DNA from 3 places in the Pelotomaculum schinkii genome. Region 3 is predicted to be linked to each of the others. Evidence: riboswitches for the same ligand, from Rfam matches in the RefSeq annotation. Region 3 holds a riboswitch; each other region holds the start of a gene.
What was found. A riboswitch is a leader RNA that binds a small molecule or an ion and turns the genes downstream of it on or off. The one in region 3 is predicted to bind thiamine pyrophosphate.
Positions count from the first base shown of each region.

Region 1: another riboswitch for thiamine pyrophosphate. It lies ahead of Psch_RS15540 (MerR family DNA-binding transcriptional regulator); the one in region 3 lies ahead of thiD (bifunctional hydroxymethylpyrimidine kinase/phosphomethylpyrimidine kinase).
Region 2: another riboswitch for thiamine pyrophosphate. It lies ahead of Psch_RS05645 (thiamine-binding protein); the one in region 3 lies ahead of thiD (bifunctional hydroxymethylpyrimidine kinase/phosphomethylpyrimidine kinase).

Region 1 covers NZ_QFGA01000002.1:991,826-995,099, forward strand. The annotation lists gene Psch_RS15530 (FAD binding domain-containing protein) at 1-757, opposite strand, end outside; gene Psch_RS15535 (hypothetical protein) at 905-1,048, opposite strand; TPP riboswitch at 1,429-1,527, shown strand; gene Psch_RS15540 (MerR family DNA-binding transcriptional regulator) at 1,710-1,961, shown strand; gene Psch_RS15545 (IS200/IS605 family accessory protein TnpB-related protein) at 1,945-3,274, shown strand, end outside.
Region 2 covers NZ_QFGA01000001.1:1,175,477-1,178,750, reverse strand. The annotation lists gene Psch_RS05655 (ABC transporter substrate-binding protein) at 1-358, opposite strand, end outside; gene Psch_RS05650 (ABC transporter permease) at 358-1,146, opposite strand; gene Psch_RS05645 (thiamine-binding protein) at 1,109-1,399, opposite strand; TPP riboswitch at 1,464-1,569, opposite strand; gene Psch_RS05640 (PspC domain-containing protein) at 1,745-2,194, shown strand; gene Psch_RS05635 (LiaI-LiaF-like domain-containing protein) at 2,191-2,502, shown strand; gene Psch_RS05630 (FmdE family protein) at 2,499-3,092, opposite strand.
Region 3 covers NZ_QFGA01000002.1:47,887-51,160, forward strand. The annotation lists gene cytX (putative hydroxymethylpyrimidine transporter CytX) at 1-1,008, opposite strand, end outside; gene thiD (bifunctional hydroxymethylpyrimidine kinase/phosphomethylpyrimidine kinase) at 1,001-1,813, opposite strand; TPP riboswitch at 2,057-2,164, opposite strand; gene Psch_RS11210 (hypothetical protein) at 2,457-3,274, shown strand, end outside.

The DNA of each region.
Region 1 (3,274 bases), 940 kb from region 3:
TGGCAGTTTTAATTACATCTTCCGTAAGCTTTTTCCCGCGCAGAGCAACTTCAACCCGCTCACAACGAATTACGGTAGGCCCCACAGATCCAACTGCCACGCGCACGGTTTTACATACACTATTCTCCTGCTCCACATAGGCTGCCGCATTAACAACAGAAAGCGTTTCAGCCTGCCTTCTTCCAAGCTTTTTAAAGGAAGCATGTCCTTTTTTCAAATTGATTTCAATCCTTGTAAGAACTTCATCCGGTTTGGCGACAGTCTTTCCCGGCCCTGTGAAAAATTCTGAAGCTTTTACTGTTCTCTCTTTTTTTTCCGACTTTAAAATGAAGTTTGCATCCAGTACTATAAAGGTTGGGATGCTATCATTAGCCGGAGAGGCATTCATAATGTTTCCACCGATCGTTCCAGTATTTCTAATTGTAAGCCCCGCCATTTGACTAATTGTTTCAACCAGAACGGGAAGTTTTTCACAAATAACAGGATTTTTCATTATATCGTTCAGTTTGCAGCAAGCACCTATAGAGATTATTCCGTCCTTTTCAATAATGGAATCTATGCCAAGGCATCCCAAATACATGATTTGCAGGGGCTGTTTTTGTTCGCTTGGGATCATATTCAGTTCAAAATTAAGCCGGGGAACAAAATCCGTTCCCCCTGCCACGAACTTTATTTCGTCCTTCTCGAAATTGGCTCTGTGCATAATCTCAAAAAGCTCTTCAAACGACTGCGGCGCTTCAAACTTGTATTTTCTCATGAAGTATCATCCTCCTCTTATACGCAGCATTTCATCAACAGCAATTCTTGTTACAGCTCAGATAGCAATAATTTATTTTATTACTATATTAAATAACCCCCTTTGTTTTCTTAATGTTATAATATGGATTTCACCGCGACAAATACCTTAAAGCTGGTCAAACAACCGAGGATCTGTAAGCTTCTTTCCGGCTACGATCATTTTCCTCAACGTATCAAGTTTTTCTTTCAGAAAGGTTTGCAACATAAATTCTTCTTGAGAAACACAAAAATAAGCAATAAACTCATTCATTACATCCTTATCCTTCTTAAACAATGGCTTTGTCTTATCATATTAAGTCTGCACCTCTACTTATAATTTTAAAGTATGCATATATACTAGTCTAATTCTTAAAATTTAATATATTAGGACATATCATAGATAACATCTATAGATTGCATTCTTAATCCATTTCTACCAATTAAATGGAAACAATAAATGTAAAATCGTAACCATTTAAGGTTGAATCTTTGCTTTTACGTATAAAATTTGATCCACCGAATAATAAAGCGGCTATAGACTTATTAAACGTTCATTGCATCCACGGAATACCGCTGTAAATACTTGTCATAGACCAGCTGAGTAGCTGTTGACAGTAGTTGTCAGATTTGATATAATTTATATACAATTGAATAATGAGCTAGGGGCGCCTTGTGGCTGAGAGAGAGGAATCTCGACCCTCTGAACCTGATCTGGGTAATACCAGCGTAGGGAAGCAGAAGCTGTTATTTTTGGAGCAGTAGCAGCATATCAGAGGCCTACCCTAACGGGTGGGCTTTTTGTTTGTTAAGTTACTTTCATACAAGGAGGTGTGAAGCAGCTACAGATTAATTAAACAAAAGTAAAAATAAACCAATAAACCATTGACACCGAACAAGTGTTTCTGTTAGGGTGATGGTAAGAGGTGGTGTCAATGGAAAAGCTGTTAACATCTCACCAGCTAGCAAAGTTATTAAATGTATGGCCTCATACGTTGCATTGCTGGGAAAGAGAAGGGAAATTAAAACCACTGCTTACACCTGGCGGCCATAGGCGGTACAAGGAATCACAAATAATGACTTCTAGTTTTTCCGCCAGGATATACGGTAAGCGTGGCTGGAGAGTGGCAAAAAAGCTGACCTGGCTTATTGAGCAGGAGGTGACTGCCTGTGAAAACCACGGTTAGGGGCGTCATTCTCCAGCTCACGGAAGTTCAAAAAACCTTCCTCGACAACCTCATGGGACGCTATTGCGCCGCCGTAAGGTGGGGCTTTAAAAGGCTTTTGGATGGTTGGAAAACCCAGGACATACGCTTGGCCGTACAAAGTAAATTCAACCTAAATTCCCGCCAGGCCAACGACACGGTGCACGATGCCCAGGCAACTATTTCATCACAAAAAGAGCTGGTAAAGCTAAACCATGCCAATGCTACAAAGAAAGTGGAATTCACCCGAAAGCGTCTGGAAAAAGCCAGGTCCCCCAGAAAGAAAGACAACCTGCAAAAGCGACTGGACAAAGAAGAAAGGAAACTGGCATTTTGGCAGAAGCACCTTGATGCCGGCACATTTCCGTCGGTGGTATTCGGCGGGAAGAGACTCTTCCATCAGAGATGCAAAGGCAACATTACCCTTGATACGTGGCAGGACGCCCGGAGCAACCGTTATCTTTCCAGGGGTGATAAGACCAAGGGCGGCAACCTGAACACCCGGCTATATGCCAAAGACGGTATCATCTACCTGGATATAGCAGCAGAGCCGGTCGAGACAAAAAAGTCTATCCGTTACAACCGAATCACAGTCCCGGTCTATCTGGCCTATAAGCCTTCCAAGAAGACAGGGCTGATCAACGGGCTCAACTACCGGCAGATGGTTATAGACTATTTAATAACAGGCAGCGCCTACCAGGTGGAAATTATCCGGAAGAACGGCTGTTATTACATTCACGTCACCATTGAAGAAGAAGCGCCGGTACAATACACAGCCTATAACGGGGTTATCGGAGTGGATACCAACCCCGATGGTCTGGGCATAACCCATGCAGACTACCTAGGGCAATTCAAAGAAAGCCTTTGGATACCGCAGGGAGAATGGACATATGCACGGAGCAACCGGCGGAATAAGCTGATCGGCGAGGCTGCAGCCATGGTGGTAGATTTGGCAAAACGGTTAAACTGCGTCCTCGCCGTAGAGAACCTGGAGTTTAAAAACGACAAGTCCGTAACAGCCAAGTTTAACCGGATAATCAACGGTTTTATGTGGTCGAAATTCCTGCAGGCAGTAGAACGCAAAGCCGCCCGCGAGGGAATACACCTGGCAAAAGTGCCGCCGCCGTTCACCTCGGTCATTGGTATTCTGAAATATCAACAGCAGCACGGGATCTCGAATCATGAGGCGGCAGCTTACGTAATAGCCAGGCGCGGCTTAGGATTCAGTAACGAAAAGATACCTAAACAATTGGAGCAAAAGTACGTCAAGAAAAAAGAGAGCTTCACGTTGTTAA
Region 2 (3,274 bases), on a different contig from region 3:
GCGATGCAAAGCCGGAGGTGTTGTGCTGAATAACAGCCGCCAGCGCCTTGACGGGGATGTCCTTGGTCCTGGCTATGGTTACCTCTTCCTGGTAGCTGAAGCCGAAATCGCCCTGCCCCGACGCGACCAACTGGGCCGCTCCGCCTTCACTGGGCTGTACTATATCCACGTCCAGTCCTTCTTCTTCATAAAACCCTTGTTTTTGAGCTACGTAGACTCCGGTATGGTTGGTGTTTGGAGTCCAGTCCAGGATTACCGAAACCTTTTTGAGAGGTTTTTCCTCCTGCGACTTGTTCCCGCCGCAGCCTGCAGCCAGCAAGAGTGTTAATAAAGCGACTGCCAGAACTATCTTTTTCATTACAAATCCCTCCATTCTGTTAACCTGTTCCAGGGAATGACCAGTCTTTCAATAAGGACTACCAGCGCAAAGAGGGCCGCGCTTAAAACGGTGATGGTAAGGATGGCCGCGAACACGCGGTCTACCTGGAACGAGCGCTGGGCAATGGTCATGTACATGCCCAATCCCTCCTTGGCGCCCAACCACTCGCCAATGACCGCACCCATGACGCTGTAAGACGCGGCTATCTTCAGCCCGGAGAAGAAGGAGGGCAGCGCCAGAGGCAGCTTGACCATCCGGAAAATATCCAGCCGGGTGGCTTTCATCGACCTGAAGAGCTCGAGGTACTCCCTGTCAACAGCCGCCAGCCCCCCCAGCAGGCTTAAAGCAATCGGAAAGAAGCAGACCAGGATTACTACGATAATTTTGGGCATGACGCCGTACCCGAACCAAATTATGAAAAGCGGGGCCACTGATATGATCGGGACGGTCTGGGAGGCGATAAGCAAGGGATACAAAGCTCTCCTCAGAAGGGGGACCTCGTCCATGACGAAAGCCAGAACAAAGGACAAGATTATGGCCAGGGTAAAACCTGCCAGGCATTCCATCAGCGTTGTTTGCGTGTGTTTAAGGATTAAGGGCAGGTTGTCTGCCAGGGTTCGCGCAATGAGGGCGGGACCGGGCAGAATCCATTCCTGGACGGCTTTCCAGCGCACCAGGTATTCCCATGTAACCAGCAGCAGGACTACAAATCCCAGTGGGAATGCGCCGTTAACGATACTTGTTAATTTTCTCCTCAATCGTGACACCACCTGCCTTGCAGTCTATTTTAACCACCGACAGGACCCGTGTGGCGCCATTTTGCAGGCAGATCTCTTGCGCCCTGGCTACGATTCCCAGGAGCAGGTCAAGTTCTCCTTCCATCGTTGTCTCCATGGGACCGACAACATATTTGACGCCGGACTCCCTGATCAGGTCAATTACCTTGTCTACCACCGGGTAAACCTCCGCCTCGGGTACGATTGGGATGACCTGCAGACTGACGTTATAGAGCACTGACAAAAACCTCCTTTAAATTAAATTAGGCCTTCTGCCTGCAGGCAAAAGGCCCGAACGCGCTCACTTAAAGCACGATCTAGCTTGTCCCTACGCTGGCATTACCCAGATCAGGTCTGTGGGTCAGAACCAAGTTCTTTCTCAGCCGAATAGCTTCAGCTCCCCGCATAATATACAAATTGTATGGGAAATTAAATATACTGATAAAAACTGTCAGGAAATAATTATCCATTAACTTTAATCTTAACCATAATGTTCATGAAAATCAAATAATTTTTATATTTTGCGAATCTAATTCGCACCCGTATTTTCAATGTAGTGGTTAAAACAACTTTATTTGGGGGCATTCATATGAACAGGCTCTACCGATCCCGTAAAAACAAGATGATTGCAGGGGTCGCTGCCGGTATGGCCGAGTATTTTGAGGTCGATGTAACCCTTGTAAGGCTGCTATGGGTCCTGTCGGTGATGCTTGGCGGCAGCGGCATTCTTGTTTACATCATCGCAGCGGTTGTTATACCTGTTGAAAACGACCGTCCGGACATCCCTGTTGAAGGAGTGCAGGAGGCGCAGGGAGAGCCGACGGCCGGGTACCAGTCGCCTGGTGAAAAAAAAGGCTTGCATGTAGATTCGGAAAAACGAAGGCGCAACGCCGGTCTCCTGTTGATCGGGCTGGGCATCATCTTTCTGGTCGGACAAACAGTCCCTCACTATTTTTTGCGTTTTTCTTGGCCGCTGTTGATCATTGCCCTGGGGATTTATATTCTGTTCCAAGGCTCGGGAAAGGAGAGAGACCGGTGAGTGTCGGGACGTTCATTCTCGGGATGGCGCTGATCCTGTTTGGGACAGCGATGCTCTTGATCAATACGGGGTACGCCTCGCGTGAGATGTTAACCCAGTCGGCCAGGCTGTGGCCTGTAATCTTGATTGTTGTTGGGCTGAGCCTTTTTTGGAGAGGGCGTATACCCCGCTGGTTTGCTGTTCTAGTGATTCTTGCTCTTGCGGCAGGTATTGTCGCATACATTCTGCTTGGAGAGGGGTTTTTCCCGGGCAGAAACGGCATCAAGCAGATTTTTGAAGGAATAATATTTCGGTCAGTCTCTGTCTAATGCTCTGAGCAGGGTATGCAAACAATCTTGCCGCCTTTAACACGGACACGCGGCTCCATGACCTGTTCCCCGCATACGGCACAGGTGTGAGAATCGTAAATCTTGGCCTTATCGGGAAATTCAATTTCAACGTCCCGGATCTCACAAAATTCATCGTCGGGCAGATCCAGGATATAGCGGATGCGTTCCTGCTGGTGGTCGTGGAAAGCTTTACGTTCTTCAGCGGAGGCTGTCCCGCCGTAAACTTTATCCCTTAGCTCTTTCAACGAAGGGGCCTTTGGCCTTGCCGAACCTTTGACAGCAATCCGTACAGCACGTCCGCTGTTGCGGCAAACAAAAGTATAGACCTGTTTCCCCAAGTCGTTAAAGACAAGGTTTCCTTTGCCGAAGGTGCAACCGGTCAAAACCTGGATAGCGTCCACGCTGCAGGAGTCATTTTCTACAATAGCGATCAACTCCTCGTCGGCGGCTCGAATGGCCTGTAGTTTTTGTAAAGCAACTCTGGCTACGTGGTAACCTGTAGCTATGCCCGGGCAACTGTGGCCGTGGAACTCAATAACCTTATCCCAATCGCTTTTTTCTGTACACATTAAATTTACCTCCTTTTACTAGTTTGCATTTTGATCATTACTCTATTATAACGCCAAACACGGTCAGATAGTAAAGATACATAACCGTGTCAGAGGATGGAAAACCTATCCTGAAAAATGCAGGTGTGAATTCATTCGCACAAAAGCCACATTGGACAACCATGCCCCAGGAGCGGCGCCAG
Region 3 (3,274 bases):
TTTATAGATAAAATAATCCATTAACACAATTGTAAATATTGGCGCAAATAGGGACCCGATCATGTAAAGGAAATTTTCGTACTGTTCCATAGGAAAGAACATTGCCAGCAGCGTACCCAGGGCTGTAAAAATCAGAATCAGGTTCTTCCTTGAAACGCCGGGTGAGATATTGCTTGTTGACATTACCGCGGAGTATACATCCAGGAAGGTTGTGGTGACAGTTGATAAGATCACGATAAAAACAGCTGATATGCCCAGGTTCAAACCGGCCATAACCCCTATGGGATCCGGCGTTCCCGCGTATGTCGCGGACAACAGGCCAATGATATACATAAAAGAGCTGCCCAGAAAATATCCGCCAAAGCTGCCCCAGAAACTCCCTGCCCTGCTTTTGCCCAGCATGGTATAATCAGAGATTAACGGCAGCCACGTCAAAGGCATAATAATGCTTAATTCCAACGCTGCGCCAAAGGTAATACTAGAAGCAAACTCCTGCGCTTCTCCCGCCTGCAATACTGACCTTAACATCAACACACATAGTAATAACAGGAGTACTACGGCAACGTTGTTAATCAGATTAATACCCCGGTGGGCGTTAAACGCCCAAATCCCCACAAGAATTCCAATAGCTATTACCAGTACGGTGAAATTATCAAAACCAAACAGTTTCCCTGTGATAGACTGCAGTGATCTTGTACACTGGATTAACATAATGGCAGTCCAACCGACCAACTGGATGATGTTAAACACTGAAATAATGTACGAACCATACCGGCCGAGAGACAGGCGGCTCGATTTGAGGGATGGACTTTTCTCCCTGAAACCAATAACCCCCACTAATGCCAGGATCAGCGTGCCGATCAGATGCCCTGCCAGGATTACCGCTATCCCTTCCTTGATACCGAGGGGAGCGATTAAGCTGCCCGTCATAATTTCTGCCAGGGACACGGCTGCGCCAAACCAAAGGGCAAACTGGTTAAGCCCCCCCAGTGTTCCTTCTTTACCCATTGAAAATACCTGCCTTTCGATATAAGTCATAAAAGTGACCGGTCGGTCCAAATCCGTGGCCAAGTTCTATTGAGTGCAATATTGCGCCGTTGATATAATCCTTTGCCAGCGACACCGCTTCCGGCACTGCATACCCCCTGGCAAGGTGAGCCGCTATCGCCGATGAAAAGGTACACCCGGTACCATGCGTGTTTTTTGTATCTACCCGCGTCCCCTTAAAGTACTTAAAGCTGCTGCCGTCATAAAGCACGTCTACCGCATCTTCTGTAAGATGGCCCCCCTTTACCACGACACAGCCCGGTCCAAATTCGTAGATTTTACGGGCCGCTTTTTTCATTTGCTCGAGGCTTGCGATCTTATCGTCGGTTATCAGCTCTGCCTCGGGAATATTTGGCGTAACAACTGCCGCTATGGGAAACAATACTTTTACCAGCTCTTCTTTCGCTTCCGGACGCAAAAGATAATGACCACTTTTGGAAACCATGACCGGATCCACAACTACATTCACAGCTTTATTCGCCCTCAGACAAGCCGCGATGACGTTGATGATTTCAGCGTTTGACACCATCCCAATTTTTAACGCGTCAATTTCAATGTCAGCAAACAAGCAGTCAATCTGATTTCTGACAATATCAACATCCATTTCCCTGACATCAACCACGCCTGTGGTATTCTGCGCCGTCACTGCTGTAATCACACTCATACCATAGGTGCCCAGTGCGCTGAATGTTTTTAAGTCTGCTTGTATTCCTGCTCCGCCACATGAATCGGAACCCGCAATTGTTAATGCCACTTTTGTCTTCAAACTAAAGCCCCCTCGCTTTCATTATGGCAACAAAAAGAAACAACATCCCTCCTTCTACCCTCAAAATGTAGGTGCGAATTCACAAAAGTTACTTTAAATGCCCAAGTTCGGCGCTGGCGCGCCGTGTGCGATTGAAATGGCGACTACATCGGCTGGTATTTTCATCATACGTGGCGCCGCTTCAGCGCATAATTGTCTAAATAGAAACAGCCCTTTACCTGAAGTTGGCAAAGGGCTAACGATCCAATCGAAAAGCAGCATCCCTCCGCTGGCATTACCCAGTTCAGGTTCATTGGGTCAGAACGCACTGTTCTTTCTCAGCCGGATTACCCAGCTCCCCATGCATATATGAAATTTAAATTAACCAGGGCATAACTACCCCAGTTCCTACCTTGGATTCTAAATTATAGTAAGGACATTATAACACATTATTTCATTTATTGATATATCGATTATTTAAGACATAATTTTATTTTACAAAAGAAAACAAGCATTACTGCGAAAATACCATATTTTACATTCTATCACTCAGAATATTTTATGTCCTTTTCCTCAAGGTGTTGTATAATAATCAATGGTTAAAAATACAAACACAAAGGCGGCATAGATTTTTCCGGAAAAAAACTTAAGAGGAGTTGGCTTTGTGAAGGAATGGCATGTTGAGGATGCCGGCGGCGGTTGTCGCGCTTTTTCTGAAATTTTGGTGCTTGTATGCGAGGAGACAAGAGAAATATTTGCCACTGCTCTGCCCTTGACCTGGGATGACGGATTCAGCCTTGAGGAAAAGGCATGCAACCAGTTAACCGGCCTGATGGAAAAGGCAGGCGTACAGAAAAATGACCGGCTGGTGGTGTGCTCCGGCAATATTTTTAATACTTTTCACCATTGGTTGACCGAGAGCGGTTACACCTGGGATACAGGCAAAATTGACGGGCTTGCCCATGACCTCGCAGAATATTTTTTTCACACCCAGGCTGTCCAGGCCGGCTTTCCTCCTGAACTTCAACTGGTTGAGCGTAATTACCGGGAGTATTACAGCCTTATTGAAAAATGGGTAGGGGCAGAACCAGGGCGCCAAATCTTTTGGAAAGACCGTGAAGTCAGGCGCAAACCTGCCGAAACCCGTTATATTCTTAAATGCAACGGTGGCCATAGCCGCTCCTGCCAGCAGTGCCGTCAAAAAATCAGGCCATATTCACCGGTTGTCGTTTACCGCTTCAGGGAAAACGGACGCCGCATACGCAGGTACTTCCATCCTGCCTGCACCCCGGTGACACCTTTAAAGAGTACGCTGGAAACGTTTGTAGTAAGCTGGAACTCCTCCAAGATCGAAGGGGTAATCCTGAACGCCAGGGATGAAAAGAGGACTTGTTCGATCTGCGGTCAGGTTGTCGGTGCGGGCGACCGCACATTTTATGGGTACGTCAATGATCAGGTCATTGTTGGCCACCCCGCTTGTTT